DNA from 2 places in the Streptomyces sp. HUAS MG56 genome. Region 1 is predicted to be linked to the other one. Evidence: riboswitches for the same ligand, from Rfam matches in the RefSeq annotation. Region 1 holds a riboswitch; the other holds the start of a gene.
What was found. A riboswitch is a leader RNA that binds a small molecule or an ion and turns the genes downstream of it on or off. The one in region 1 is predicted to bind glycine.
Positions count from the first base shown of each region.

Region 2: another riboswitch for glycine. It lies ahead of gcvP (aminomethyl-transferring glycine dehydrogenase); the one in region 1 lies ahead of gcvT (glycine cleavage system aminomethyltransferase GcvT).

Region 1 covers NZ_CM178722.1:6,927,265-6,942,110, reverse strand. Annotated here, with positions in the region: gene AC4OXY_RS32810 (ABC transporter permease) at 1-727, opposite strand, end outside; gene AC4OXY_RS32805 (ABC transporter substrate-binding protein) at 838-2,622, opposite strand; gene AC4OXY_RS32800 (ABC transporter permease) at 2,693-3,700, opposite strand; gene AC4OXY_RS32795 (enhanced serine sensitivity protein SseB C-terminal domain-containing protein) at 3,974-4,819, opposite strand; gene AC4OXY_RS32790 (enhanced serine sensitivity protein SseB) at 4,985-5,776, opposite strand; gene AC4OXY_RS32785 (AAA family ATPase) at 5,844-6,488, opposite strand; glycine riboswitch at 6,652-6,748, shown strand; glycine riboswitch at 6,749-6,862, shown strand; gene gcvT (glycine cleavage system aminomethyltransferase GcvT) at 6,905-8,032, shown strand; gene gcvH (glycine cleavage system protein GcvH) at 8,170-8,556, shown strand; gene glyA (serine hydroxymethyltransferase) at 8,561-9,826, shown strand; gene AC4OXY_RS32765 (L-serine ammonia-lyase) at 9,941-11,308, shown strand; gene AC4OXY_RS32760 (hypothetical protein) at 11,319-13,139, shown strand; gene AC4OXY_RS32755 (XRE family transcriptional regulator) at 13,191-14,846, opposite strand, start outside.
Region 2 covers NZ_CM178722.1:2,619,582-2,634,427, forward strand. Annotated here, with positions in the region: gene AC4OXY_RS12555 (molybdopterin-dependent oxidoreductase) at 1-1,000, shown strand, start outside; gene AC4OXY_RS12560 (molybdopterin-dependent oxidoreductase) at 915-1,403, opposite strand; gene modA (molybdate ABC transporter substrate-binding protein) at 1,610-2,440, shown strand; gene modB (molybdate ABC transporter permease subunit) at 2,437-3,297, shown strand; gene AC4OXY_RS12575 (ABC transporter ATP-binding protein) at 3,339-4,424, shown strand; gene AC4OXY_RS12580 (TOBE domain-containing protein) at 4,453-4,872, shown strand; gene gcvP (aminomethyl-transferring glycine dehydrogenase) at 4,964-7,849, opposite strand; glycine riboswitch at 8,023-8,117, opposite strand; gene AC4OXY_RS12590 (PRC-barrel domain-containing protein) at 8,237-8,608, shown strand; gene AC4OXY_RS12595 (DNA polymerase IV) at 8,779-10,152, opposite strand; gene AC4OXY_RS12600 (MerR family transcriptional regulator) at 10,290-10,973, opposite strand; gene AC4OXY_RS12605 (bifunctional nuclease family protein) at 11,237-11,710, opposite strand; gene ftsR (transcriptional regulator FtsR) at 11,808-12,545, opposite strand; gene AC4OXY_RS12615 (double zinc ribbon and FHA domain-containing protein) at 12,589-13,422, opposite strand; gene AC4OXY_RS12620 (DUF881 domain-containing protein) at 13,616-14,461, opposite strand; gene AC4OXY_RS12625 (small basic family protein) at 14,467-14,799, opposite strand; gene AC4OXY_RS12630 (DUF881 domain-containing protein) at 14,796-14,846, opposite strand, start outside.

The sequences.
Region 1 (14,846 bases):
CCTGCTCCTTGAGGCCCTTGGCGCGGGCGGTGCGGATGTAGTCCTCACCGAGGATCTCCAGCATGGTGGCCCTGGTGATACGGGCGTACATCGCCGCGTACAGGAAGGCGAGGGTGATCCAGGGCAGGATCATGCCGCCCAGCCAGCCGGAGAAGCTGTCGCTGATCGAGACGTACTGGCCGTTGATCCAGTTCAGTCCGTAGCTGAAGATCGCCAGCGAGAGCAGACCCGTGAAGTAGATCGGCAGCGAGACACCGCTGAGGGCGACGACCATCGCGCCGCGGTCCCACAGGCTGCCCCGCTTGAGGGCGGAGAGCACACCCGCGGCGACACCGAAGACCAGCCACAGCACGGCGGCACCGAGCGCGAGACCCAGGGTCACCGGGAAGCGGTCGGTCAGCACCGGCCAGACGGCCTGCTCACTGCGGAAGGAGTAGCCGAAGCACGGCGCGGCACAGTGGGTGACATCGCCGCCGGCCGCGTAGGTGCGGCCCACGAATATGCCCTTGAAGAAGTGCCAGACCTGCGAGTAGATCGGATCGCTCAGACCCAGCTTCTCGCGCACCGCCTCGACGGCGTGCGGGTCCGCCTGCTTGCCCACGAAGCTCGTGGCGATGTCCACGCCCGCCCACTTGGGGACGAGGAAGAAGATGCTGAAGACCACCAGGATGATGACCACCAGCATCACTACGGCGGCGAACAGCCGCCTGATGAGGTAAGCGAGCACAGCTAACGGCCCGCCGCGGACCGCGGGCCCCCGGAGATCTTCCGGAGGGCCCGCGGCTCGCCGCGCCGGCCTTCACCTGCCTTTCGTGCCGTTCGGCGGGTGTGCCGGGACTACTTCGTGGACTTCAGGCCGAGGTTGACGAAGTCGTAGTAACCGCTGTACGCGTTCGTCGTGTACACGTTGCCCAGACGCGAGGAGCGGATGTTGAGCAGCCGCTCGAAGGTGAAGGGCAGGTAGTACGCGCCCTCCATCACCTTGTGGTTGATCTCCGTGGAGATCTGCGTCTTCTTCGCCTCGTCCAGCGTGGTGGTGTACTGGTCGAAGAGCCCGTCGATCGTCTTGTCCTTGATCAGGGCGTAGTTGTTGTTACCGCTCTGCAGGATGTACTTGCTGTCCCACAGCGGGATGCCGTAGCCCTGGACGGTCGGGAAGTCCGGACCCCAGCCCATGATGATGATGCCGAGCTTCTTCTTCTCGACGTTCGACGGGGAGCCGATGATGCCCGGGCTCTGCGAGCCGTCGTACTGGTAGATGTCGGCGTTGATGCCGACCTTCTTCAGCGCGGCCTGCAGGGACTCGGCGGTGGCGACTTCCTGCGCCTTGTTGTTGCGGACGGCGATGGTGGTCGAGAAGCCGTTCGGCTGACCGCAGGCCTTGAGCTCCTGCTTGGCCAGGTTGACGTTGCCGTTCTTGTTGGCACCGGAGATCTGGTACGGGTCGTACTTCTGGCCCTCGCCACCGGCGACCGACGGCGGGAGCATGTTGGTGCCGATGTCACCACCGGCGATCGGGCCACCGCGGGCGGTCTGCAGCGACACGTGGTCGGCGGCGTAGATCACGGCCTTGCGGCAGTGGAGGTTGTCGAACGGCTTGACGCTCTGCGGGAAGACCGCGTAGCGGATGAAGCCGGAGACCGGGTTGTCCAGGTTGTCCTTGTGCTGCTTCAGGGCGATCTGGCGGCCCTGCGGGCCAAGGCCGGTCTGCGAGGCGTCGATGTCGTAGTCGCCGTCGATCAGGCGCTGGTCCGAGTCGGCCTGGTTGGTGGAGATGTCCAGGGTGATCTTGTCCGGGTACGCCTTGCGGACCGGGTCCGAGGACGCCTTCCAGTTGGTGTTGCGGACCAGGACCAGGTTCTTGCCCGGGCTGTACGACTGGAACTTGTACGGGCCGGAGGAGAACGGGTGCAGGCCGTACTTGGACTTGGTGTCCATGTCCTGGCGGACCGGCGAGGCCGTGGTCATCGCCAGCACCTGGAGGAAGTCCGAGTTGGCCGTCGGCAGGTGGAAGACGATCGTCTTCGCGTCCGGCGTGTCGATCGCCTTCAGGCCCAGGTGGTCCTTCGAGGTGTCCTTGTACGGACCCTTGTAGGTGTTGTTCGGGTCCAGCATCTGCTGGAGGTAGACCGGACCGCCGGACAGCACGTCCTGCGCCCAGGAGCGCTCGATGCCGTACTTGATGTCCTGGGAGGTGATGGCCTTGCCGTCCTCCCAGGTGATCCCGTCACGCAGCGTGAAGGTGTAGGTCTTGCCGTCGGCCGAGACCTTGCCCGCGTCGGTGGCGAGGTCCGGGGTGAGCTTCGCGCCCTCGGCACCCGGCTCCGTCTTGTAGGTGAGCAGCTGACGGCTGTAGTAGCGGGAGAAGTCCCACATGAAGCCGTAGTAGCCGCGCGTGGTGTCCCACGAGTCGGCGTCCTGCGTGCTCACGAACTTCAGGGTGCCGCCCTTCTTGACCTGGTCGGCCTGGGCAACCTTGTTGTTCGCCGCGTCGAAGCCGGCCGCGCCGTTCTTCGAGCTGCCGTTGCCTCCGCCACACGCCGCCGTGGTCAGCAGCCCGGCGACCACTGCGGCAGCGGCAAGGGCCTGCTTGCGCCGCCCTGAGGTGCGTTGGGTAGTCACGATCTCGGATCCTCCGGAATTGATGAGAGACCCCGTGGCTGAGCTCACGGGATGCTTGGGGTACGGCACTTCAGCGGGAGCCCTTCGGGTCGAGCGCGTCCCGCACGCCGTCGCCGAAGAGGTTGAAGGCAAGAACCGTGATGAAGATCGCCACGCCCGGGATCACCATGTACATGGGGTCCGAGTCGTAGTAGTCGATCGCACTCGACAGCATCTGCCCCCAGGAGGACGTGGGCGGCTTGACGCCCACGCCCAGGAAGCTGAGCGCCGCCTCGGTGAGGATGTTCGTGGGGATCATCATCGTCGTGTACACGATGATGGGCGCGACGAGGTTGGGCAGCAGCTCCTTGAAGAGGATGTAGAACTGCCCGGCGCCGAGCGAGCGGGCCGCCTCGACGTACTCGCGCTCACGCAGCGAGAGCGTCTGGCCGCGGACCACCCGGCCGATGTACGGCCAGCCGAAGAAACCGATGACCAGGATCATCACGAACACCCGCACGCCCGTGCCGGTGAGTCCCAGCATCTGGTTGGGCATGACGGAGACCAGCGCGATGATGAACAGCAGCTGCGGGAAGGCGAGCAGGCCGTCCATGACCCGGCTGATCAGGGAGTCCACCCAGCCGCCGAAGAAGCCCGCCAGGACGCCGAGGACCGTGCCCAGGATGACGGCGACCACGGCGGACAGGAAGCCGACGAGAAGCGAGATCTGCGCGCCGTAGAGGATGCGGGCGAAGATGTCGCGGCCGTTGACCGGCTCCACGCCGAGCAGGTGGTCACCGCCGATGCCGCCCAGTGAGCCCTTGGGGGTGCTGAACAGCGGGTCGATCAGGTCCTGGTGGTAGACGTCCGGGTCCTGGCCGACCAGGCTCGTGATGACGGGCGCGAGCAGCGCGATCACGATGAGGAGCAGCACCACGACGCCGCCCGCCAGGGCGAGTTTGTCCCGCTTCAGGCGCTCCCAGGCGATCCGTCCCAGGGAGCGGCCCTGAACGGCCTTCGCGTCCGCGGCGGCGACCGCCGCTTCCTCGGCCGCACCGGGCGCCGCTTCCGCGGCCGGCTCGTGCAATGGTGCCGTCATTAGGCTGGGACCCCTCTCAACCGGTGGTAACCGGCCCGCACTTGCCGCTGGTAGCGGCATCATTCAGTCCGTCGTACACACAGGGGCGAGCCCCTTGAAGGGGGAGTCTTCAATGCCCGCGCGACAAGCCGCCAGCCTTGGCAGCGAATGGATGCGTAACCGTGATGCAAGCAGGCGTTTCCTGTTATGCGGACAGTTAGTCGCAGCAAGCGGACGGTGAGCGGAGGTCGCCCGGGGCGGGTTGGCGGCCGTACGGCGAGGTCGGCGGCGGGGTCAGTAGCCGCCGGGCACCGGCGGATAGCCGTAGCCGGGAGCAGGGGCCTGCGGCTGGGGCGGTGACTGGAGCTGCGGCTGGGGCTGGGGGTGCGCCGGGGGTACGGCGGCGTGGGCGTCGCGGTCGTAGAACGGGCGGGCGTTGGCCCGCATCCACATCACGACCGGGTCGTAGTCGTCGGTCATCGCGACCGTCGACACCGGCAGGCCCTCGGGGACCGCGCCGACGGACTGCTGCATCATCGCGCGCACCGAGTCGACCGCGGCCGGGGAGGTGTCGTACACGTCCAGGCCGATCACGAGGTACGGCGCCCCGAGCGCGGGCTGCACCCAGGCGCGGCGCAGGGAGCGCAGGGCCGGGGTGCGGTGGGCGTTCTGCGCGAGCAGGGCGTAGAACTGCGGGACCTCGATGCCGGGTTCGTCGACCCGGAGCGGGCCGGCGGGCTGGCGGTCCAGGCCCGTGGCGATGCGGCGCAGGTCCAGCCAGGGGATGCCGACGCCGCCGCCCGGGGCGTGCGGGTTGACCCACAGGCCGTAGTGGTCCGGGTAGAGGGTGCGGGCCACGTCGAGCCCGTCCACGACCTCGTAGGAGCGGTTCCAGCCGCTGGCCGACAGTTCCTGGGCGGAGGTGACGCAGGGGGCGTAGGGGAGGCCGTCGACCTCCATCGTCCCGTACTGGGCGTCCGGGGAGCCGGCCTGGCCGTGCCACAGCAGCATCCAGATCTGGCCGGAGGAGGGGGTGGCGAGGGCACGCAGCAGGGCCTCGTAGGCGTCGTAGCGTCCGGGCGTGACCTGGCGCAGCGTGTGTTCGACGCTACCGAGGCCGCCGCTGTGGCTCGCGCTCACCTTGTCGTGCCCTTCTGTTTTCCGTGCCCCGTGTGTGGAGACAGCTTAAGCGCCTGCCGGGGTGCCGCTTCGGGTTCGTTCGCGGGTGCGGGTGCGTTGCGGTTTCTCGCGCCCGCGCGGCGGAGCCGCATATCGGACACAGTCCCGCGCCCCCTTGGGGCGCCTTCAGTGGCCGTACTGATAGAAGGGCCTGACATTCCCCCGCAGCCATTCCGCCACCGGGTCGTCCGTGACGTCCAGGAGGACCAGGCTGACCGGCCAGGCGACCGGGATCCTGCCCAGGGCGCGGCCCAGGGCCTCCATCGGGAGGGTGCGCAGGTCGCCCTCCCACCGGGAGAGCTCCACGCCCACGAACATCACCGGGTCGTCCGTCTCGACGGCGGCCAGGCAGCGGCGGGCGGTGCGGACCACGCCGGTCTCGGCGAACTCGGCGGACGCGGCGGCGAGGAAGTCGACCGGGTCGTCCTGCCAGTCGGGCTCGAAGAGGCGGACCCGGCCGCCGGTGTCCGGGCCGTCGAGGGGGGTACGGCCGGCGCGGCACAGCTCGGCCACGGCGGCCGGCGGGAGCGGGATGCCGACCAGCGCGTCCGGGTTCACCGCGATGCCGACCTGCGCGGGCAGGCCCCGGGCGAACTCGACGGCCGGGGCGATGGTGTACCCCATGTGGGAGCCGGCCGCCTGGCGCAGCTGCTCCTCCGAGCTGAAGACGGGCACGTAGGCCTGGCCGTCGATCTCCAGCGTGGGCAGGTCCAGCGGGCCGCTGCCCGGGCCGCCGCCGTTGGGCAGCGGGATCCACAGGAAGCTGCGGCCGAGGACCTCGATGATCCGGCCGGCCGCGGTGGGCACGCCGAGGGAGGCCGCGAGCACCTCCTCCAACTCGTTGCCGGGCCAACCGCCGTGCGGGTGGGGGTGCGCCTGTGCCGGGAAGTCCGCGGGAATGTCCGCCGGGAAGTCCATCTGCCTACCGCCTGCTGGGAACCACTGCTGTGACCATGAAGGCTAGCGGGTTGCTGTGACCGTCCCCTCACCGTGGGAACGCGATCCGGCGCAGGGCGTCCGCCGCGGGGCGGTCCAGCAGGGTCGCCGAGCCGACGCCCGCCGGCAGCGCGCCCCGCTCGACGGCGGCGAGCAGCCGGGCCGTCGTACGGCGGTGGCGGGTGAAGGCGTAGCGGGAGACGCCCCGGCCGCGCTCGCGCTGGCCCTCGCGGGCCGTGCCGGGGGTGACGTCCAGCAGGAGCAGGTGCAGGGTGCCGCCGCGGCGGCGGGCCTCGCGGGCGAGCCAGCCGCGCACCCAGCTCCGGGTGCCGCAGTCGTGCACGACGACGCCCTCGCCGGTGCGCAGGGCGCGGCGCAGGCGCGCGTAGTGGGCGAGGCGGACCAGGGGGCGGTAGAGCGCGTAGGGGAGGAAGCCGGGCAGGCGGGCGGCCCAGCGGTCGCGGGTGTCCTGGGAGTCGATCCGGCGGCCGGGGACCGCGCGGCGCATCAGCGTGGACTTGCCGCTGCCGGGCAGTCCCGTGATCACCACCAGGTCCTCGGCGCGGAAGAGCAGGGCGTGCGGGCCGCGGCCGGCCCGGTCGCGCAGGTCCCGGACGACCGGGGCCGGGGCGCGGCGCTGCTTCGGCACCGCGACGCCGCTGGTGACGGTGGCGTACACCGGGGTCCTGTTCACCGTGTCGGTCCTCCCCTGTCGGTTCAGTAACAGCTCTGCCCGTGAAACGTAAAGAGAAGGTAATGGACCGAGGTCGGCAGTACGGTCCGCGTGCTGCCACAGGCCGGTTACAAAAGCCCGCTCGGCGTGCAATGATGTGGCCGCCAACTGCATACCGGCCGCTTGAATCCGCGCGGGAGAGTCCCCAGCCGCTGCGCTGGGGCGCCGAAGGAGCAAGTCCCTCCCTTGAATCTCTCAGGCCCCGTTACCGCGCGGGCGAGGCACATCTGAAAAGCGGGCCGCTGCCGGCAGTGGCTCCACCCACGGTGCAAGCCGTGATCGTCCCCGTGGCGGTCGTGGCGAACCTCTCAGGTTCCGATGACAGATGGGGAGGAACGTTCCTCGCCCGTTCCGCTGTCCTGGGAGACGACCGACCGATGAGCAGTACCGAACCCACTGAGCTGCGCCATACCGCGCTGGACGAGCTCCATCGCTCGCTCGGTGCGACGATGACCGACTTCGCCGGCTGGGACATGCCCCTGCGCTACGGCTCCGAGCGCGACGAGCACGTCGCGGTGCGGACCCGGGCCGGCCTGTTCGACCTCTCCCACATGGGCGAGATCACGGTGACCGGCGCCGAGGCCGCCGCCCTGCTGAACTTCGCCCTGGTCGGCAACATCGCCTCCGTCGGTGTCGGCCGCGCCCGCTACACCATGATCTGCCGGGCCGACGGCGGCATCCTGGACGACCTGATCGTCTACCGGCTCGCCGAGACCGAGTACCTGGTCGTGGCCAACGCCTCCAACGCCCAGGTGGTGCTGGACGCCCTCACCGAGCGCGCCGCGGGCTTCGACGCCGAGGTCCGCGACGACCGGGACGCCTACGCGCTGATCGCCGTCCAGGGCCCGGAGTCCCCCGGCATCCTGAAGTCGCTCACCGACGCCGACCTGGACGGCCTGAAGTACTACGCCGGCCTGCCCGGCACGGTCGCCGGCGTCCCCGCCCTGATCGCCCGCACCGGCTACACCGGCGAGGACGGCTTCGAGCTGTTCGTGAAGCCCGAGCACGCGGTCGAGCTGTGGCAGGCGCTGACCGAGGCGGGCGAGGGTGTCGGCCTGGTGCCGTGCGGCCTGTCCTGCCGCGACACCCTGCGCCTGGAGGCGGGCATGCCGCTGTACGGGCACGAGCTGAGCACCTCGCTCACCCCCTTCGACGCCGGTCTCGGCCGTGTGGTCAAGTTCGAGAAGGACGGCGACTTCGTCGGGCGCGAGGCGCTCACGCGGGCCGCCGAGCGCGCCGCGTCCGAGCCTCCGCGGGTGCTCGTCGGGCTGATCGCCGAGGGCCGCCGCGTCCCGCGCGCCGGGTACGCCGTCGTCGCCGGCGGCCGGGTGATCGGCGAGGTCACCTCCGGCGCCCCCTCCCCCACCCTGGGCAAGCCGATCGCCATGGCCTACGTCGACGCGGCCCACGCGGCGCCCGGCGCCGAGGGCGTCGGCGTGGACATCCGCGGCAGCCACGAGCCGTACGAGGTCGTGGCACTGCCGTTCTACAAGCGCCAGAAGTAGAGACTGGGCGCGGTCGCGTCCCCCGCGGGCCCGATTCCGTGGCGGGTACGTGACCCTGCGCACAGTTGCCCGCTCACCAGCGGTTTCCGCAGTCCCCCCTTCATCAGCACTCCCGCGCGTACAGGAGAATTCAGGCCATGAAGAACCCCCAGCAGCTGCGCTACAGCAAGGAGCACGAGTGGCTGTCGCCCGCCGAGGACGGCGTCGCGACGGTCGGCATCACCGAGTTCGCGGCCAACGCGCTCGGCGATGTGGTCTACGCCCAGCTCCCCGAGGTCGGCGCCACCGTGACCGCGGGTGACTCCTGCGGCGAACTGGAGTCGACCAAGTCGGTCTCCGACCTGTACTCCCCGGTCACCGGTGAGGTCGTCGAGGCCAACCAGGACGTCGTCGACGACCCGGCGCTGGTGAACTCGGCCCCCTTCGAGGGCGGCTGGCTCTTCAAGGTCCGCGTCTCGGCCGAGCCGGCGGACCTGATGAGCGCCGACGAGTACACGGCCTTCAGCGCCGGCGAGGAGTCCTGACCGTATGACTGTCCTGAACACTCCCCTGCACGAGCTGGACCCGGAGATCGCCGCCGCGGTCGACGCGGAACTCGGCCGCCAGCAGTCCACGCTGGAGATGATCGCCTCCGAGAACTTCGCGCCGCTCGCGGTGATGGAGGCACAGGGCTCGGTCCTCACCAACAAGTACGCCGAGGGCTACCCCGGCCGCCGCTACTACGGCGGCTGCGAGCACGTCGACGTCGCCGAGCAGATCGCCATCGACCGGGTCAAGGAGCTGTTCGGCGCCGAGTACGCCAACGTCCAGCCCCACTCCGGCGCCTCCGCCAACCAGGCGGCCCTGTTCGCCCTCGCCCAGCCCGGGGACACCATCCTCGGCCTGGACCTGGCGCACGGCGGCCACCTGACCCACGGCATGCGCCTGAACTTCTCCGGCAAGCAGTTCAACGTGGTCGCCTACCACGTGGACCCGCAGACCGGTCTGGTCGACATGGCCGAGCTGGAGAAGCTCGCCAAGGAGCACCGCCCGAAGGTGATCATCGCCGGCTGGTCGGCGTACCCGCGTCAGCTGGACTTCGCCGAGTTCCGCCGGATCGCCGACGAGGTCGAGGCGTACCTGTGGGTCGACATGGCGCACTTCGCCGGTCTGGTCGCGGCCGGGCTGCACCCGAACCCGGTCGAGCACGCGGACGTGGTCACCTCGACCACCCACAAGACGCTCGGCGGCCCGCGCGGCGGCATCATCCTCGCCAAGAAGGACTTCGCGAAGAAGCTGAACTCCTCGGTCTTCCCGGGCTTCCAGGGCGGCCCCCTGGAGCACGTGATCGCGGCCAAGGCGGTGTCCTTCAAGGTCGCCGCCTCGGAGGACTTCAAGGAGCGCCAGCGCCGTACGGTGGAGGGTGCCCGCATCCTCGCCGAGCGCCTGACCGCGGCGGACGCCCGCGAGGCCGGGGTGAACGTGCTCTCCGGCGGTACGGACGTGCACCTGATCCTCGTCGACCTGCGCGCGTCCGAGCTGGACGGCCAGCAGGCCGAGGACCGGCTCCACGAGGTCGGCATCACGGTCAACCGCAACGCGGTCCCGAACGACCCGCGCCCCCCGATGGTCACCTCGGGCCTGCGGATCGGCACGCCCGCCCTCGCGACCCGCGGCTTCACGGCCGAGGACTTCGCCGAGGTCGCCGACGTGATCGCGGAGGCACTCAAGCCGTCCTACGACGCTCAGGCCCTGAAGGCGCGCGTGCAGGCGCTCGCCGACAAGCACCCGCTGTACCCGGGTCTGAACAAGTAAGACACCTTTTGCAGGGCACCGCGCACACTGGAGTACGTACCCGCGTACCGGCGTGTGCGGTGCCCGCCATCCTGTACCACCGTTTTCGCTCCACCCCGTCTTGAGGAGTCGTCCGTGGCCATCTCGGTCTTCGACCTGTTCTCGATCGGCATCGGCCCGTCCAGCTCCCACACGGTCGGCCCGATGCGCGCGGCGCGCATGTTCGCCCGCCGGCTGCGCAACGAGGACGTGCTGTCCTCGGTCGCCTCGCTGCGCTGCGAGCTGTACGGCTCGCTCGGCGCGACCGGCCACGGCCACGGCACGCCGAAGGCGGTGCTGCTCGGCCTGGAGGGCGCCTCGCCGCGCACGGTGGACGTGGAGTCGGCCGACGACCGGGTGACGGCGATCAAGGCGGCGGGCCGGCTGAGCCTGCTCGGCGAGCACGAGATCCCGTTCTCCTTCGACGACGACCTGGTCCTGCACCGCCGCAAGGCCCTGCCGTACCACGCCAACGGCATGACGATGTGGGCCTACGACGCCGAGGGCGCGGAGCTCCTGTCGAAGACGTACTACTCGGTCGGCGGCGGCTTCGTCGTGGACGAGGACGCGGTCGGCGCGGACCGGATCGTGCTGGACGACGCGGTCCTGAAGTACCCCTTCCGCACCGGCGACGAACTCCTCCGCCTCACGAAGGAGACCGGCCTGTCGATCTCCTCCCTGATGCTGGAGAACGAGCGGGCCTGGCGGACCGAGGACGAGATCCGCGCGGGTCTGCTGGAGATATGGCGGGTGATGCGCGAGTGCGTCGGGCGCGGCATGTCCCGCGAGGGCATCCTGCCCGGCGGCCTCAAGGTCCGCCGCCGCGCGGCCGTCTCCGCCCGCCAACTGCGCGCCGAGGGCGACCCGTTGGCGCACGCGATGGAGTGGATCACGCTCTACGCGATGGCCGTGAACGAGGAGAACGCGGCCGGCGGCCGGGTCGTGACCGCCCCGACCAACGGCGCGGCGGGCATCATCCCGGCGGTGCTGCACTACTACATCGACTTCGTCCCGGGCGCCGACGAGGACGGCGTGGTCCGCTTCCTCCTCGCCGCCGGCGCGATCGGCATGCTCTTCAAGGAGAACGCCTCCATCTCCGGCGCCGAGGTCGGCTGCCAGGGCGAGGTCGGCTCCGCCTGCTCCATGGCCGCGGGCGCGCTGGCGGAGGTGCTCGGCGGCAGCCCGGAGCAGGTCGAGAACGCGGCCGAGATCGGCATGGAGCACAACCTCGGCCTGACCTGCGACCCGGTCGGCGGCCTGGTCCAGATCCCGTGCATCGAGCGCAACGGCATGGCCGCGGTGAAGGCGGTCACGGCGGCCAAGATGGCGATGCGCGGCGACGGCTCCCACAAGGTGTCCCTGGACAAGGTCATCAAGACCATGAAGGACACCGGCGCGGACATGTCCGTGAAGTACAAGGAGACGGCGCGGGGCGGACTTGCGGTGAACATCATCGAGTGCTGAGGTAAACCGCGTGACGGGTGGGGCGGCAGCGGGTGGAGTGACGGACGGGGCGGCGCGGATACGGGTGCGGGTGCCGGTGGGGGCGGACGCGGAGCGCTGGGTCACCCGGGTCGGCTGCCGCCGGGTCCTGTTCGTCGTGCACAACGTGACGTCGGCGACGCGTCTGCTGGACGTCCTCCCGCTGTTCTCCGGCGACCTGCGCGTGCAGATGTTCGCCACCTGCACGGGCTCGTCCCCGTTCCTGGCCGGGGTGCCCGAGCTGCTGGCGCGGGCGGGGCTGCCGGTCCTGCCGTGGGAGCAGGCCAAGGAGACCCCGTTCGACCTGGCCGTGTCCGCCAGCTACGGCGGTGAACTGGCCGCCGTACAGGCCAAGTTGGCCGTGCTGTCGCACGGGGTGGGGTACAATAAGAGGCTCGCAACACCGGACAACACCGGACAACACCGGACAACACCGGTCTTCGGGCTGTCGCCCGACTGGCTCCTCGCCGACGGGAGTCCCCTCGCCGACGCCACCGTCCTCTCCCACCCGGAACAGCTGGACCGGCTGCGCTCGGCCTGTCCCGAGGCGGCGCCCACGGCGGTCCTCGCCGGTGACCCCTGCTACGACCGCATCCTCGCCGCACTCCCCCAACGCGCCCTCTACCGCCGGGCGTTGGGCGTCGGCCCCGGTCAGCGGCTGATCGTCGTCAGCTCCACCTGGGCGGCCCGCTCCCTCTTCGGCGGAGCCGCCGAGCCGGCGGCGGACGACCTGCTGCCCTGGCTGCTGTCCCGCCTCGCGGCGGAACTGCCCGCCGACGACTACCGGACCGTCGCGGTCCTGCATCCGAACATCTGGTACGGCCACGGGCCCGGCCAGGTCCGCGCCTGGCTGGACAACGCCCGGCGGGCCGGCCTCGACGCGATCGACCCCCTCGACGGCTGGCGCCAGGCCCTGATCGCCGCCGACTGCGTCCTCGGCGACCACTCCAGCGTCACCTACTACGCCGCCTCCCTCGGCATCCCCGTCCTCCTCGGCGCGTTCCCCCAGCAGGACCTCGACCCGCTCTCCCCGGTCGCCGCCCTCGGCCGTACGGCTGCGCGCCTCGTGCGCCGGGGCAGCCTGCGCGCCCAGATCGAGGACACCGTCGCCGCGCACGATCCCGCCCGGTACAAGGAGCTCGCGGAGCAGACCAGTTCGGCACCGGGAGAGTCGGCCGCCCTGCTGCGGCGCCTGTTCTACGGCCTCATGGAGCTGGCCGAGCCCGAGGGGCACCCGGCGCTGCTCGACCCGCTGCCGCTGCCGCCGTACCTGCCCGCCCGTCGTACCGCCCCGGTCCGCGTGCTCTCGGGCGGCCTCGGCACGGATCCGCCGCAGGTCCGCGTCGCCCGGTACGCCGTCGCCGGTGCCGGGCCCGACCCGTCGGACGCCCCGGACATGCGCTGGGACTGCGCGCACACGGTGGTCGACGAGGAGACCCGGGAGGCCGGCCGGCTGCGCGTCGCCGACGTCGTCGTACGGTACGCGGCAGGGGACGACCCGCGGCTCGGGCCGCCGGCCGCCTGGACGGCGGAGGCGCTCGACCGCTACCCGTACTGCGGACTGGCCGCCTACGTCGACGGGCCGGACCGCTGCGTCGTCCGCACCCGCGCGGGCGACCTCGTGCGGCTGGCCGCCACCGCGGGCCCCGACGGACGGGCCGACCTGTGCGATCCCGCCGCCTACGCCTCCGCGCTCCACGCCTGGCTCACCGACGGCCGGACCCTGGCCGACGCCCTGCCCGCGATCACCGTCCGCACGGGCGGGGCGGCACACCGCGTCACCGTGGCGCCCCTCGGCCGGGGAGCACCGTGAGCCGGATCCGGGATCCGGGCCTCCGCGTCGCCGGGCCGCGCGGCTCGGGGCTCAGGCCGTCAGTTCCGTCAGGCGGGCCCGGACACGGGTCAGGCCGAGCTGGTCCTCGTTGGCCTCGTAGCGTGCGGCGGCGGTGCGCAGGTCCTCCGCCTCCTGCTCCGGGCGTCCCGCCAGGCCGTGGCAGCGGGCGCGTGCCTCCAGGGCGTCGGCCAGCTGAAGCCCGGCGCCCGCCTCGGTCATCGCCGTGACGGCCGCGTCCAGGCAGACACGCGCCTGCTCCGCGTCGCCGGCGTCGAGGTGCGCGTCACCCAGACTCATGTAGACGCGGCCCGCGTTGTAGGTGTCGCCGCCGCCCGGCAGTCGGCGGAACCGGGCGAGGGCGTCGTTCAACCGGGCGACGGCGGCCGGGAATTGACGCTGCCTGGTCTGGGCGCGGCCGATGTGGTGGGCCAGCAGGGCCGTGGCGCGCGGCACGTCCGCCCATCCGTCCTGCCCCGGGCCGATCCGGCGCAGGACCTCCTGCGCCTCCTCGAAACACGCCTGCGCCGCCGCGAACTCCCACTGCTTGAGCCGGAGCAGTCCCAGCGACTCGACGGCGGTCGCCTCGCCCCGGTGGTGGCCACAGGCCCGGTCGGCGTCCCTGGCCCGCGTGAGGGCGTGCTCCGCGTCCGCCGGCCGGCCCGACCCCATGTAGCCGAAGGCGAGTTGGGCCCACATACGGCCGACGGACCGCGGATCGCCGAACTCCTGCGCCACGTGGCGTCCGGCGGCCTCGACCCCGAGGAGGTGCGTGTCGATCCACTGCGCGTGGTAGCCGAGCAGCAGGTGCAGGCCCCACAGGGCCTCGCACAGCTGCCAGACCAGGTCGTCGAAGCCGTGGTGGGCCGCGGCCCGGACGACGGCCGCGAGGTTCTCCCGCTCGGCGCGCAGCTCGGCCAGCGCGCGCTTGCCGTCGGCGCGGTCGCGGTGTTCCGGCAGGACGAGCCCCCGGTACGCGGGGCCGAGCCGCCAGCGCAGCGGCATGACCCGGAAGTCCGCGCCCGCCGCGAAGCGCAGGTGCGCGACCGCGACCCGGCGGACGGCGGCCGCCATCCGCGCGGGTCCGTCCTCGGCCTCCGCCAGCGCGTGGGCGTGCGCCCGGGTCAGGTCGTGGAACCGGTAGCGCTCCTCCCCGACCTCTTCCAGCAGATGCACCCGGGCCAGCTCCTCCAGCAGCCCGCGCGCCTCGTCCTCGTGGACGGCGGCGGCGTGCGCGGCGGTGCGGACGGTCACGGTCGGCCACGGCCACACCGCGAGCGCGCGGTAGAACGCGGCGCAGCCGGGGGTGAGTTCGGCGTAGGCGGCGTCCTGGACGAGCCGGACGGGATCGGCCGTTGCCGCCCGGTCCTCTTCACGCACGGCGGTGCCCGCCCGGTCGTTCCCCTGGTCCACACGGCCGCGGCCGGACAGCTGCTGGGCGACCCGCTCCCAGGTCAGCTGGTGCCGGACGGCGAGGCCGGCGCCCGTGGTGCACAGCGCGAGGGGGATCCCGCCCGTGCCGTCGGCCACGGCCCGCACCACGGCGTCGGGCGCGGCGGGGCGGTCACGGCCGGCGACCCGCCGGACCAGCGTCATCGCGTCCTCGGCCGACAGCGGCCCCAGCGGATACGGCCGGGCGCCGTGCTCGGCCACGAGCCGCCCGGGGCGGTACCGGCTCGTCACCAGGAC
Region 2 (14,846 bases), 4.3 Mb from region 1:
GGCCCAGGCGGAGCCGGCGTCCGAGCCCGTCCCCGCGGGGTGGCTGGTCGGCGAGGGCGCCGCGCTGGCGATGATCGCGACCGGCCCGCCCGGCGGCCACATCGCCGACGCCAGGGCTTCCCTGCTGCCGGACGGCACCTTCGACCTGGCCGTCGGCACCGCCGAGTTCGGCAACGGCACCACGACGGTGCACAAGCAGATCGCGGCCGGCGAGCTGGCCACCACCGTCGACCGGATCGCCGTCCGCCAGTCCGACACGGACGTCGTACGGCACGACACCGGCGCCTTCGCCTCGACCGGTACGGTCGTCGCGGGCAAGGCCACCCTGCGCGCCGCCCGCGCCCTCGCCGACCAGCTGCTGGACTTCGCCGCCGCCCACCTGGCCGTCCCGCGCGGGCGGTGCCGGCTGACGGAGGAGGCCGTGCTCCACCCGGGCGGACGCCTGCTGCTGAAGGAGGTGTACGCGGCCGCGCGCACCGTCGGCCTGGAGCTGAGCGCCGACGGGCACTTCGGCGGCACCCCGCGCTCGGTCGCCTTCAACGCGCACTGGTTCCGGGTGGCGGTCGACCCCGGGACCGGCGAGATCCGCATCCTGCGCAGTGTGCACGCGGCCGACGCGGGCAAGGTGATGAACCCGATGCAGTGCCGGGGGCAGGTCGAGGGCGGGGTCGCCCAGGCGCTCGGCGCCACCCTCTTCGAGCGGGTCCTGCTGGACGGGCGGGGCGCGGTCGACACCGCCGCCTTCCGCCGCTACCGGCTCCCGCAGTACGCCGACGTGCCGCGCACCGAGGTGCACTTCATGGAGACGGCGGACGCGATCGGCCCGCTGGGCGCCAAGTCGATGAGCGAGAGCCCGTTCAACCCGGTCGCCCCGGCCCTGGCCAACGCGCTGCGGGACGCAACGGGTGTGCGGTTCACCGAGGTGCCGCTGCTGCGCGACCGGGTGTGGCGGGCGCTGGAGCGCCACAGCGGTAGCCGCCGTCCACCCGGATCGCGGTGATCCCGCTGATGTGCCGGGCGCCGCACCGGTCCTGCGGGAGGACCAGCTGGGGTCCGGCCGAATCCAGTGGGGTCTCGTCGATGCGCACGCCCAGCAGGACGGGCGCGTCCGCGAAGTCCGGGTCGATCTCGGCCCAGGACAGCACCGCGTGGTGGCCGTCGGTGCCGGTGACGGCGATGAGGAAGCGCAGCCGGTCCTTGCGCCGCGCCGGGTCGAAGTCCGGGCCGGCGTCGGCGAGGACGTCGTACAGGCGCGGTCCGGTGAAGCGGTGGTGCTGGATGCCGCTGGTCGCGCAGTCGAAGCTGACGTCCGCCCGGTGCTGCGGCCAGTGCAGCAGCTCCGGCACGGTCAGCCGGGCGGGCCTGGCGAGATCGCCGGTCAGGGCGAGTTGCGCGAGCGTCATCTGCGACCACCTCCCGCAGGACGGTACCCGCCGGAGTGCGCCGTACAAACGCACATGCAAGCTACATGTCACAAGTTCGCAGCTCATGCGATGTGACAGGAGACTTACCCCTGGCAGATGCGGCATTATCATCGCCGCACGGCCGGTTCCCCCGGCCGCGACAGGGCGCGACACTTGTTCCACAGAACGCGAGGAGTAGACCCGTGATGACCCGTTCCGTGCGCCGGACCCGACGGATGCTGAAGGTTGCCGGTGCGGGAGCCGCCGCCCTGCTGGCACTCAGCGCCTGTTCCTCCTCGTCGAAGTCCTCGGACTCGTCGGGCTCGTCGGCCCCGTCGGACGCCTCCGGCTCCCCCAAGCTCTCCGGCAGCGTCACCGTGTTCGCGGCCGCCTCCCTCAAGGAGAGCTTCACGGCCCTGGGCAAGGAGTTCGAGCAGCAGCACCCCGGCACCAAGGTCAGCTTCAACTTCGGCGGCAGCGACACGCTGGCCGCGAGCATCACCAGCGGCGCCCCGGCGGACGTCTTCGCCGCCGCCAGCCCCAAGACCATGGCGATCGTCACGGGCAAGAAGGACGCGGCCGGCACCCCGGCCACCTTCGTCCGCAACCAGCTGGAGATCGCGACCCTGCCGGGCAACCCGCACAAGGTGGCCTCGCTGAAGGACCTCACCGCCTCCGGCCTGAAGGTCGTGCTGTGCGACAAGACCGTGCCGTGCGGCGCCGCCGCGCAGAAGGCCCTGGACGCCAGCCACCTCAAGCTCACCCCGGTCTCCTACGAGCAGGACGTCAAGGGCGCCCTCAACAAGGTGGAACTGAAGGAGGCCGACGCCGCCGTCGTCTACAAGACCGACGTGCACGCCGCCGGCAGCAAGGTGCAGGGCGTGGAGTTCCCGGAGTCGGCCAAGACGATCAACGACTACCCGATCGTCCTGCTGAAGAACGCGCCGAACGCCGAGGCCGCCAAGGCGTTCATCGCCCTCGTGCAGTCCGCCGAGGGCGAGAAGGTGCTGAGCGAGGCCGGGTTCCTCAAGCCGTGACCTCGCCTCTCGAACCCGACGCCGCGGCCGGCCCCCGCACGGGCCGGCCGCGGCGTCGCCGCGTCGGCACGGGGGGCCGGCGCGGGGTGCCGTTGCCGCTGCTGCTGCCGGGCCTGGTGGCGCTGGCGTTTCTGCTGCTGCCGCTGCTCGCGCTGCTGGTCCGCGCGCCCTGGCGCACGCTGCCGGACCAGCTGTCCAGCACCCAGGTCTGGCAGGCGCTCCAGCTGTCCCTGGTCAGCGCGACGGCGGCGACGGCCGTCAGCCTTGTCCTGGGCGTGCCCCTGGCCTGGCTGCTGGCCCGCACCGAGTTTCCCGGCCGGGGGTTCGTCCGGGCCCTGGTGACCCTGCCCCTCGTCCTGCCGCCGGTGGTCGGTGGTGTGGCCCTGCTGCTGGCCCTCGGCCGCAACGGCGTGATCGGCAAGTGGCTGGACGCCTGGTTCGGGATCACCCTGCCGTTCACCACCACCGGGGTGGTGGTCGCGGAGGCGTTCGTCGCGATGCCGTTCCTGGTCATCAGCGTCGAGGGCACCCTGCGCGCGGCCGATCCGCGCTACGAGGAGGCGGCGACCACCCTCGGCGCGTCCCGCTTCACCGCGTTCCGCCGGGTCACCCTGCCGCTCATCGCCCCCGGCATCGCGGCCGGCTCGGTCCTCGCCTGGGCCCGCGCGCTCGGCGAGTTCGGCGCGACGATCACCTTCGCCGGCAACTTCCCCGGCCGCACCCAGACCATGCCCCTCGCGGTCTATCTCGCCCTCCAGGACGACCCCGACGCCGCCATCTCCCTCAGCCTGGTCCTGCTCGCGGTGTCGATCGCGGTGCTGGCGGGGCTGCGGGACCGCTGGATGACGGGAGCGTGAGCGTGGCCGCCGACCCCGGGCGTGTGCGAACGTACCGTCCCATGACCGACATCGACGCCCCCGAAGCCGCCCCGACGCGGGTGGGCGGCGAGGGGCTCGACGCCCGGCTCGTCGTCGACCGGGACGCCTTCCGCCTGGACGTCTCCCTCACCGCCGCCCCCGGCGACGTCGTCGCCCTGCTCGGCCCCAACGGCGCCGGCAAGACCACCGCCCTGCGCGCCCTCGCCGGTCTCGTCCCGCTCACCGACGGGCATCTCCGGCTCGACGGCGCCTCCTTGGCGGACACTCCCCCGGAGTCCCGCCCGGTCGGCGTGGTCTTCCAGGACTACCTGCTCTTCCCGCACCTGACCGCCCTGGACAACGTGGCCTTCGGGCCGCGCTGCCAGGGCGTCTCCAAGACCGAGGCCCGTACCCGGGCGGCCGCGTGGCTGGAGCGCATGGGGCTCGCCGACCACGCCCACGCCAAACCACGCCGGCTGTCCGGCGGCCAGGCCCAGCGGGTGGCCGTCGCCCGGGCCCTTGCCACCCGCCCGCGGCTGCTGCTCCTGGACGAGCCGCTGGCCGCCCTGGACGCCCGCACCCGCCTGGAGGTCCGGGCCCAACTGCGCCGCCATCTGGCCGAGTTCGAGGCGGTCGCCGTTCTCGTCACGCACGACCCGCTGGACGCCATGGTGCTCGCGGACCGGCTGGTCGTCATCGAGGACGGCCAGGTGGTGCAGGAGGGCACCCCCGCCGACATCGCCCGCCACCCCCGCACCGACTACATCGCCCAGCTCGTCGGCCTCAACCTCTACCGGGGCCGGGCGGACGGGCACACGGTACGGCTCGACGCCGGGCCCTCGCTCACGACCACCGAGGAGCTGTCCGGGCCCGTCTTCGTGGCGTTCCCGCCGAGCGCCGTCACCCTGTTCCGGGACCGGCCGACCGGCGCGAGCGCCCGGAACCTGTGGCGCTGCGAGGTCGAGGGCCTGGAGACGCACGGCGACCAGATCCGCGCCGGCCTCGTCGGCGAACTCCCGCTCGCGGCCGACCTCACCACGGTCGCCGCGGCCGAGCTGGATCTACACCCGGGCGCCGCTGTCTGGGCGACGGTCAAAGCGACGCAGACGCACGCATACCCGGCTTAGGTGACCGCGCGCCCTACCGTGGGTGCCCATGACCCTGAGCATCCGCAATCAGCTGCCCGGCGCCGTCACCGAGGTCCGGTCGGGCGAGGCGATGGCCGCCGTGAAGGTCCGCCTCGGCGGCGGGCAGCACCTCACCGCGGCGATCACCCTGGAGGCCGCCGAGGAACTCGCCCTCGCCCCCGGCTCGCCCGTACGCGCCCTCGTGAAATCGACCGAGGTCTCCCTCGCCAGCGGCCGGGTCGAGGGCCTGTCGATCCGCAACCAGCTGCCCGGCGCGGTCACCGGCCTCGTCACCGGTGCCGTCATGGCGACCGTCCGGATCACCGTCGACGGCGGCGAACTGACCGCGGCGATCACCAAGGACGCGGTCGAGGACCTCGGCCTCTTCGTGGGCTCCGACGTGGTCGCTCTGATCAAGGCGACCGAGGTGGCCCTCGCGACGGAGTGACACGGCGGGTGACACGGCGAGGGCCCCGCCCGGGAATCCGGGCGGGGCCCTCGATGTCACCGCCCGCCGCCGTGCCGGCGGGCGAGAGGTGTCAGTCCTCGTACGCGTCCGGCGGCGGGCAGGAGCAGACCAGGTTGCGGTCGCCGAAGGCCTGGTCGATCCGGCGCACCGGCGGCCAGTACTTGTCGGCGGCGGAGACACCGGCCGGGAAGACGGCCTCCTCGCGGCTGTAGGCGTGCGCCCAGTCGCCGCCGAGCGCGGCGGCGGTGTGCGGGGCGTTCCGCAGCGGGTTGTCCTCCGCCGGCCACTCGTCCGCGCCGACCTTCTCGATCTCCGCGCGGATGGCGATCATCGCGTCGCAGAACCGGTCCAGCTCGGCGAGGTCCTCGGACTCGGTCGGCTCGATCATGAGCGTGCCGGCCACCGGGAAGGACATGGTGGGCGCGTGGAAGCCGTAGTCGATGAGCCGCTTGGCGACGTCGTCCACGCTGACGCCGGTCGCCTTGGTCAGGGGACGCAGGTCGATGATGCACTCGTGCGCGACCAGGCCGCCGGGGCCGGTGTAGAGCACGGGGTAGTGCGGCTCCAGGCGCTTGGCGACATAGTTCGCCGACAGCACGGCGACCTGCGTGGCCCGCTTGAGACCCTCGCCGCCCATCAGGCGGACGTACGCCCAGGAGATGGGCAGGATGCCCGCGGAGCCCCAGGGGGCGGCCGAGACCGGGCCGACGCCCGTCTCGGGGCCGGCCGCGGGCTGGAGCGGGTGGTTCGGCAGGTACGGCGCGAGGTGCGAGCGGACCGCGACCGGGCCGACGCCTGGACCGCCGCCGCCGTGCGGGATGCAGAAGGTCTTGTGCAGGTTCAGATGCGAGACGTCACCGCCGAAGTGGCCCGGCTTGGCGAGGCCGACCAGCGCGTTGAGGTTCGCGCCGTCGACGTACACCTGGCCGCCCGCCTCGTGCACCCGGGCACAGATGTCGGCGACGTGCTCCTCGAAGACGCCGTGCGTCGACGGGTAGGTGATCATCAGCACCGCCAGCTCGGCGCGGTGCTGCTCGATCTTGGCGCGCAGGTCCTCGACGTCGATCTCGCCGTCCTCAGCGGTCTTGACGACGACGACCTTCATGCCGGCCATCACGGCGCTGGCCGCGTTGGTGCCGTGCGCGGAGGACGGGATCAGGCAGACGGTGCGCTGCTCGTCGCCATTGGCGCGGTGGTAGCCGCGTACGGCGAGCAGACCGGCCAGCTCACCCTGGGAGCCGGCGTTCGGCTGGAGGGAGACCTTGTCGTAGCCGGTGACCTCGGCGAGACGTTCCTCCAGCTCGCGGATGAGGGTGAGGAAGCCCTGCGCCTGCTCGGCCGGCGCGAAGGGGTGCAGCCCGCCGAACTCGGGCCAGGTGACCGGCTCCATCTCGGTGGTCGCGTTGAGCTTCATGGTGCAGGAGCCCAGCGGGATCATGCCGCGGTCGAGCGCGTAGTCGCGGTCGGCGAGCTTGCGCAGGTAGCGCAGCATCGCGGTCTCGGAGCGGTGCTGGTGGAAGACCGGGTGGGTGAGGTAGTCGTCGCCGCGCAGCAGCGCCTCGGGCAGGGCGTCCGCGGCGGTCGCGTCGAGCGCCGCTATGTCGCCCGCGACGCCGAAGGCCGCGAGGACCACGCCCAGCCGGTCCCGGTCGGTGGTCTCGTCGCAGGCCACGGAGACGTGGTCGGCGTCGACCGGGCGCAGGTTCACGCCGTTCTCCCGGGCGGCGGCGACGACCTCGGCGGCCTTGCCGGGCACGCGCGCGGTGACGGTGTCGAAGAAGGCACCGTGGACGACCTCGACACCGCCGGCCCGCAGGCCCTCGGCGAGAAGCGTGGCGTACCGGTGCGTCCGCCGGGCGATGATCCGCAGCCCCTCCGGGCCGTGGTAGACGGCGTACATGCCGGCCATGACGGCGAGCAGCACCTGCGCGGTGCAGATGTTGCTGGTGGCCTTCTCACGGCGGATGTGCTGCTCACGGGTCTGGAGCGCGAGCCGGTAGGCCTTGTTGCCGTCGGCGTCGACGGAGACGCCCACGAGCCGGCCGGGCAGGCTGCGCGCGAACTTCTCCTGCACGGCCATGTAACCGGCGTGCGGACCGCCGAAGCCCATCGGCACGCCGAACCGCTGGGTGGTGCCGACCGCGATGTCCGCGCCCAGCTCACCCGGCGAGGCCAGCAGGGTCAGCGCGAGCAGGTCGGCGGCGACGGTGACGAGGGCGCCCAGCTCGTGCGCCTGGTCGATGACCGGCCTGATGTCGCGTACGGCACCGGAGGCGCCCGGGTACTGGATCAGTACGCCGTTGATCTCGCGCGCGGCGATGTCGGCCGGGATGCCCTCGCTGAGGTCGGCGACGACGACCTCGACACCGGTCGGTTCGGAGCGGGTCTCGATGACGGCGATGGTCTGCGGCAGCACGTCCGCGTCGACCAGGAACAGACCCTTCTTGTTCTTGCCCATGCGCCGGGACAGCGCCATGGCCTCGGCGGCCGCCGTGCCCTCGTCCAGCAGGGAGGCACCGGAGGTCGGCAGCCCGGTCAGGTCGGCGACCATGGTCTGGAAGTTCAGCAGGGCCTCCAGCCGACCCTGGGAGATCTCCGGCTGGTAGGGCGTGTACGCCGTGTACCAGGCGGGGTTCTCCATGACGTTGCGCAGGATGACGGGCGGGGTGAACGTCCCGTAGTACCCCAGGCCGATCATCGAGCCGAGCACCTGGTTGCGGTCCGCGAGCGCGCGCAGCTCGGCGAGCACCTCGGCCTCGGTGCGGGCGCCCGGCAGGTCGAGGGCGTCGGCGTTCTTGATCACGTCGGGGACCGCGGCGGCGGTCAGCTCGTCCAGCGAGCCGTAGCCGACCTGCGCGAGCATCTTGGCCCGCGCCTCCTGGTCGGGCCCGATGTGGCGCTGTTCGAAGGGAATACCCGCTTCGAGGTCGGAGAGCGGCATGCGGTGGGCGGTCATTGCGGAGGCCTCCTGGTCTGACGCGACCTTCGAAGGGCACCACGGTGCGGTGCCCCGACGGCCTCCCCCTCTGTCATCTCAACCTGAGAGCTTCACCGGGCGCCCGAGAGGCCCGGCTTTCACCGTCGGTGAGAGCGGAAGCCGTCGACAACCGCCCTGCTTTCCAGAGTGACCTCGTCCGTGCGGTACGTGAGCCTGAGAGATTCCGGGGAGGATTTGCTCCTTCGGCGCCTCCGAGGTGATCGGAGGACTCTCCCGCACGGGTTCAGCAGCCGTTGTCAGACTACCAGCGAGGTCAACGCCCGAGCCCTCGAGTGGCCGCCTCCGCGAATCTGCTCTTTTGTAGTGGTTACGGATGAGTTGTGACCATGTGGAGGGAGAGCGACCGTGCAGACCGACATCGATCCGCGCAACCTGATCGGCCGCAAGGCGTTCGACCGCAGCGGCGCCAAGATCGGCACCGTCGACGAGGTGTACCTGGACGACGCGACCGGCATACCCGAGTGGGCGGCCATACGCACCGGCCTGTTCTCCCGTGACGCGTTCGTCCCGCTGGAACCGAGCGAACTCGTCGAGGGCACCCTCCGCGTCCCCTTCGACCGCGCCCTCATCAAGGACGCCCCGGACTTCGGCGTGGGCCGCCATCTCTCCCCCGAACAGGAACTCCAGCTCTACCACCACTACGGCCTCGACACGGCCCTGCCTCCCACGCTCCCCGACCGGGACTTCGGCAAGCTGGCCGGGTCGGAGGAGGCCTGAGGCCGGCGCACCCCGCCAGGGGGTGTCGTTCGGATCATGCCGGCGTCGCGGGCCCTGGCACGCCCATCTGCGGCATTGTCATCGATCACCGACTCCCCCACGACCCCGCTCGGCTCGGCCGGCAGGCGGCCGTTCCTCACGGCCGGCCTGATCCAAGCGACACCCCCTAGCTAGGCCTCGGCAGGGTGGTCGCGCCGGAGCTCCTCCTCCTGCGGATCCGGCACCAGCGGCAGCGGCTCCGCGGCCTCCAGCGCGGGGTCGTCGACGAAGAACGTCCGCACCCGCCCCGGAGGGGACTGCGGCGTCTCGAACCGCACCGTCACCCGCCCCAGCCCGCTCCCCTGCACCCACCCGGGCCCGTACGCGACATGGTGCACGTCCTGCCCGGCCCGCCAGTGCCGCTCGACCGGCTCCGGCCGCTCCACCACGGCCTCGGCCACGACCTCCTCCGGCGTCTCCGCCGCCCGCGCGTCCATGGCCTGGGCGAACAGGTCCTCCTGCGTGTAGTCGGCGAGCCCGGAGACGCCCACGCCGAGCAGCCGCACCCCGCCCGTGGTGTCCACGGAGTCCAGCAGCCGGGCCGCCGCCTCCCGGACCACCGCCGGATCGTCCGTGGGCCCCCTGAGCGTCTCCGAACGGGTCAGCGTCGAGAAGTCGTACCGCCGCACCTTCAGCACGATGGTCCGCCCCGACAGCCCGGCCCCCCGCAGCCGCCCCACGCACCGGTCCGCGAGCCGCTGCACCTCCATGCCGATCCGCAGCCGGTCATGGATGTCCACGTCGTAGGTGTCCTCGACCGACACCGACTTCGCCTCACGCTCGGCCACCACGGGCCGGTCGTCACGGGCCAGCGCCATCGCGTACAACGCGTGCCCGTGCGCCTTGCCGAGCAGCCGGACCAACTCGTCCTCACCCGCCTCGGCCAGCTCCTCGACCGTGGTGATCCCGGCCCGGCGCAGATGGTCCCCGGTCGCGGGGCCCACGCCCGGCAGGGTCCGCACCGGCATCGGCCCGAGCAGTGCCCGCTCGGTCCCCGGCTCGATGACCAGCAGGCCGTCCGGCTTGGCCTGCTCGGAGGCGATCTTCGCGAGCATCTTGGACGCGGCGAGCCCCACCGAGCCGGTCAGCCCCGTGACCGCCCGGATGTCCGCGCGCAGCCTGTTCCCGGCCAGCCGCGCCGACTCCTCGTCCCAGGCCGTCCCGCCCGCCTCCAGATCCACGAACGCCTCGTCCAGACTGAGCGGCTCCACCAGCGGCGACAGCTCCCGCAGCAGCGCCATCACCTGCTCGCTGATCGCCCGGTACACCCCGAAGCGCGGCACGAGATACGCGGCGTTGGGCGCCAGCCGCCGGGCCTGGCCCATGGGCATCGCCGAATGGACCCCGAAGATCCGTGCCTCGTACGACGCGGTGGCCACCACACCGCGCGGTCCGAGCCCGCCCACCACGACCGCCTTCCCGCGCAGGCTCGGCTTGGATGCCTGCTCCACCGAGGCGTAGAAGGCATCCATGTCGAGATGCAGGATGGTCGGCGCGTGTCTCACATCTCCGATGCTGCACCACGGCACTGACAATGCCGCGGTACGGGACGCCCACCGTGCGGCATCGCGCCGGATGCCGGCGGGCACCGGCTAGCGGACGGCGACGGATCCCCGCTGTCGGACGGCGAGGGACCCGGCGTTCAGACCGCTCGGTTGCGGCGGCGCGCCAGCTCGTCCGCGGGGTTGTGCCCGACGAGGGTCTCGCCCGTGTCGATGCGCTCGCCGTGCAGCTGGGAGAGCGCGCTTTCCACGTCCCGCCACACCACGCCGACGGCGATCCCGAAGATGCCCTGACCGCCCTGGAGCAGGGCGTGGACCTCGTCCGGCGAGGTGCACTCGTACACCGTCGCGCCGTCGCTCATCAGGGTCAACCGCTCCAGGTCGCGGAAACCGCGTTCTCTGAGGTGCTGGACGGCCGAGCGGATGTTCTGGAGCGAGACCCCGGTGTCCAGGAACCGCTTCACGATCTTCAGGACGACCACGTCCCGGAAGCTGTACAACCGCTGGGTGCCGGACCCGTAGGCGGGCCGCACGCTCGGCTCGACCAGGCCGGTGCGGGCCCAGTAGTCGAGCTGTCGATAGGTGATGCCCGCGGCCGCACACGCGGTGGGCCCGCGGTAACCGATCTGTTCGGACGTCATGGACGCTGCCCCTCCGCCGTCCGGTACCACCGTCGGCCGCTGCGGAGCGGGGTCGACCGCGCTGCTCGATGGGAGGCACCCCCTGTTCGAACGCAGCTGTGAACTCGGGGGAGGGTACGGACCGCTCTCCCCGAACCCGCGTCCGGGGGCACCCCCAGCCGTACCGTCGCCGCTCGTTCTCACGCCGACCTCCGTCCTTGACCTGCCTTCTCGACGGTAGGCAGTCACCAGGGGCGCGTCAACGATCGCCACACTCGGCACGCCGAGTGATAATCACCCTAAGAGTGGTTTCCCGTGCCCCACCGCGGGGAAAGGCTAGCCGAATGCGCTCGCGGGGGGCCGTAGGACGCCCTCATTGGCCGGTGGCACATGCCCGGCCCCACCGCCCGCACGGGCCCGCCGCACCCGGTGCTCACCGGGCGGGCGCGCTCACCGACGGCTTGTGATCACTGGCTGCTGGTGCCGAAGTCCTCGGGCGAGATCTGGTCGAGGAACTCACGGAACTTCTCCACCTCGTCCTCCTGCTCGTCCGGGATGGCGATGCCCGCGTCGTCCAGCACCGTGTCGCTGCCGTAGATCGGCGTACCGGTGCGCAGGGCCAGCGCTATGGCGTCGGAGGGGCGGGCGCTGACCTCGACCCCGCTGGCGAAGACGAGCTCCGCGTAGAAGACGCCTTCCCGCAGGTCGGTGATGCGTACTTCGGTCAGCTCCTGGCCGACGGCCTCCAGCACGTCCTTGAACAGGTCGTGCGTCAGCGGTCGGGCGGGAGCCATGCCCTGCTGGGCGAAGGCGATCGCCGTAGCCTCCCCCGGCCCGATCCAGATGGGGAGGTAACGGTCGCCCCCCACTTCGCGCAGGAGCACGATCGGTTGGTTGGAGGGCATTTCGACCCGGACACCTACGACATCGAGCTCGTTCACACAGCAACCCTAGGCCGTGCCCGGGACGTTTGGGTAGTCGGGCCGGGAACAGGTGCCCGATCCGGACTCCGGCGGACCCCCGGCCCACCCGCCGCTCTCAGGGCAGGCTCACACCGAGAGCGCTCTTCACCAGAGCCGCGTGCAGCTTCACCGTGAGCGCCGCCAGCTCCTTCGTACGGGCTTCGGCAAGTGCCCTGGTCTGCGGGTTGCGGTGGCGCTTGAGCGGGGCAACCACCTGGTCGACGAGACCGGCCTCGCGGTCGGCGGCGCCCTTCATCACCCGCAGGTGACGCGGCTCGATCCCGAACCGGCCCAGTTCGGCCACCAGCCCGGCCACGGTGACCGCCTCGGCGTCGTACGCCCCGTCGGCCAGCGGAGCGATGAGCCCGTACGACTCCCACTCCTGGAGCTCGGCCTCGTCGATGTCCGCCGCCGCCAGCAGCTCGGCCCGGCCGATTCGAGCGACCGTGGGCACCGCCGACCGCTCCTGAAGGTCCTCCGGCGTGCGCTGGCGCCCCACGACGGGCAGCGGGACGGCCTCGCCGCGCTCCATGGCGTCCAGGTGCTCGCGGATCACCTTGAGCGGCAGATAGTGGTCCCGCTGCATCCGCAGGACGTGCGCCAGGCGCTCGACGTCTCCGGCGCTGAACTTGCGGTACCCCGAAGCGGTCCGCTGCGGCTCGATGAGCCCCTCGGACTCCAGGAAGCGGATCTTGGAGATGGTGACTTCGGGGAACTCGTCGCGCAGCGCGTTCAGCACCGTGCCGATGCTCATCAGCCCACTGTCCCTGGCGGCGGTACCGCTTCCGGCACCGCCGCTCGGTGTTTGAAGCATGGACCTTCCCTGGGGTCCCCCCGGACGCCGGTCCGGGGGCGGGTCAGATGCCCTGGTTCCGGCTCGCGTAGAACACCAGCCGGTACTTGCCGATCTGCACCTCGTCACCGTTCGACAGAGCGACCTGGTCGATCGGCTCGCGGTTGACGTACGTGCCGTTGAGGCTGCCCACGTCGGCGACGGTGAACGAGCCGTCCGGCTGGCGACGGAACTCCACGTGCCGACGCGAGACCGTCACGTCGTCGAGGAAGATGTCGCTCTGCGGATGACGGCCGGCCGTGGTGAGGTCGGCGTCCAGCAGGAAGCGGCTGCCCGAGTTCGGCCCCCGGCGCACCACCAGCAGCGCCGAGCCGAACGGCAGCGCGTCCACCGCGGCCTGCGCCTCGGGCGACAGCGTCGGGACCTGCGTCTGGCCGGTCACCTCGGCGTCGTACGCCTCAAGACCGGAGATCGAGATCGTTGACGTCGTCTCGGAGGCGCGCTCCGGCACGGCTCCGGGGCGCAGCGGCGCACCGCAGTTGGAACAGAAGCGGGCGCTGTCCGCATTGCGGTTACCGCACCTCGAACACACCAGGGCCGACATGGACGGATCCTCCTGCCGCGGCTGCCCCGCCGGGGCGTTGGACGCGTACGGACCAGAGGCGAACCCTCCACCCGTACCTGAGGTTGACGGTTGTCCGAAACCTATGCCGCCGGACTGGGCAGGGTCAACCGACGCCCCGCCCTGGCCTCCGGAAATGTCACCGCCCGGACCAGCCACCTGGTCCCGGAACAGCGGCCGCTGACCCTCCGCGTCGGGCTGGGCGCGATGGCGAGCGGTCGCGTTGTCGCCACCCTCTCGCGCACTCTTGCCGAACAACTTCGCAAACAACTTCACGGGCGATTCCCCTTGACCGAAACAGACCCGCCCGTGGGGCAGGACGAACCCTGATTGCCTACACCGGCCGAGCCGGACATCCTCACAACGTCCGTATCCACCAGACAGTTTCCACCACGCACCACCCCTTCGATGCGTCGACCCCCCGCAACCTCATGCCCCTGCCGGACGTCCCGCATGCACCGCCGGTTCACTACGAGGACGACCGAGCGTAGTCAGGCCGCTTCGTCTGTCGCAAGGCGTCCACGACGATCTTGTCCGAGCGCTCCACCGTGACCGTGGCCTGCTCCTTCTCCAGCGTCTGCACCACTCCTCCCGGGATGTTCAGCGCGGGTTCCAGATCTTGCGGCTTGCCGATGACCGTAAAACGATAGGGGGCGTTGATCTTGTTCCCGTCGACGCTCACGCCGCTGCCGGAATCCGCGAAGTACGTGTTCGCCACCACACGGACCCCGTTCAGCTGGATCGCCTCCGCGCCGGCCGCACGCAGCTCCTGGACGGCGTCGAGCAGCATGTCCGCCTTGACCGCCCCCTTCGTGTCCTCGACCGTCATCGTGATGCCGGGACCCTGCGCCGCCACGGTGCCCGCCAGAATGCCGAGTTGCCTCTCCTTCTCGGCCGTCTGCTTGCGGGCCTCCGCAGCCTGGTCGGAGCTGTTCTGGAGCTCCTGGCGCTGCTTTTCGAGTCCCTGCTTCTCGTCCTCAAGACGCTGCGTACGCGAATCCAGTTCATCGAGGATGCGCACAAGATCTTCCTGTCGCGCGCCGCGGAGCGCGCTGTCGGTGTCACTGTTGGAGGCCACCTGCACGGCCAGCCCGAAGCCGAGCCCGAACAGCAGCAGGGCGACGATGAGTTGGGCCCGGGTGAAACGCGGCGGCCACAGCCCCTTGACCAGCCGTTGCCGCCCGGTCAGCGACTCCTGCGGCGGCTCGCCGGACGTCGCCCCGGACTCGGGTGCCGGCGGCGGCACCTCGGCCGGCAGTTCCTTGCGCAGCCTGTTCTCCGGCTGGTTCTCCGGCTGCTCGTTCGGCTCGCTCATCGGTCTCACGCCCGGAACACGTGACGCCGGATCGCGGCGGCGTTGGAGAAGATCCGGATGCCGAGGACCACGACGACACCCGTGGACAGCTGCGCGCCCACGCCCAACTTGTCACCCAGGAACACGATCAAGGCGGCGACGACCACGTTCGACAGGAACGACACCACGAAGACCTTGTCGTCGAAGATCCCGTCGAGCATGGCCCGCAGACCGCCGAAGACGGCGTCCAGCGCCGCGACGACGGCGATCGGCAGATAAGGCTCGACGATCGCCGGAACCTCCGGGTGGACCAACAGGCCGGCCACGACTCCCACGACGAGGCCCAGTACGGCGATCACGATGTGCCCTTCTCAGTCTTCTCGGTGCTCGGCTGTGCGGTACGGAC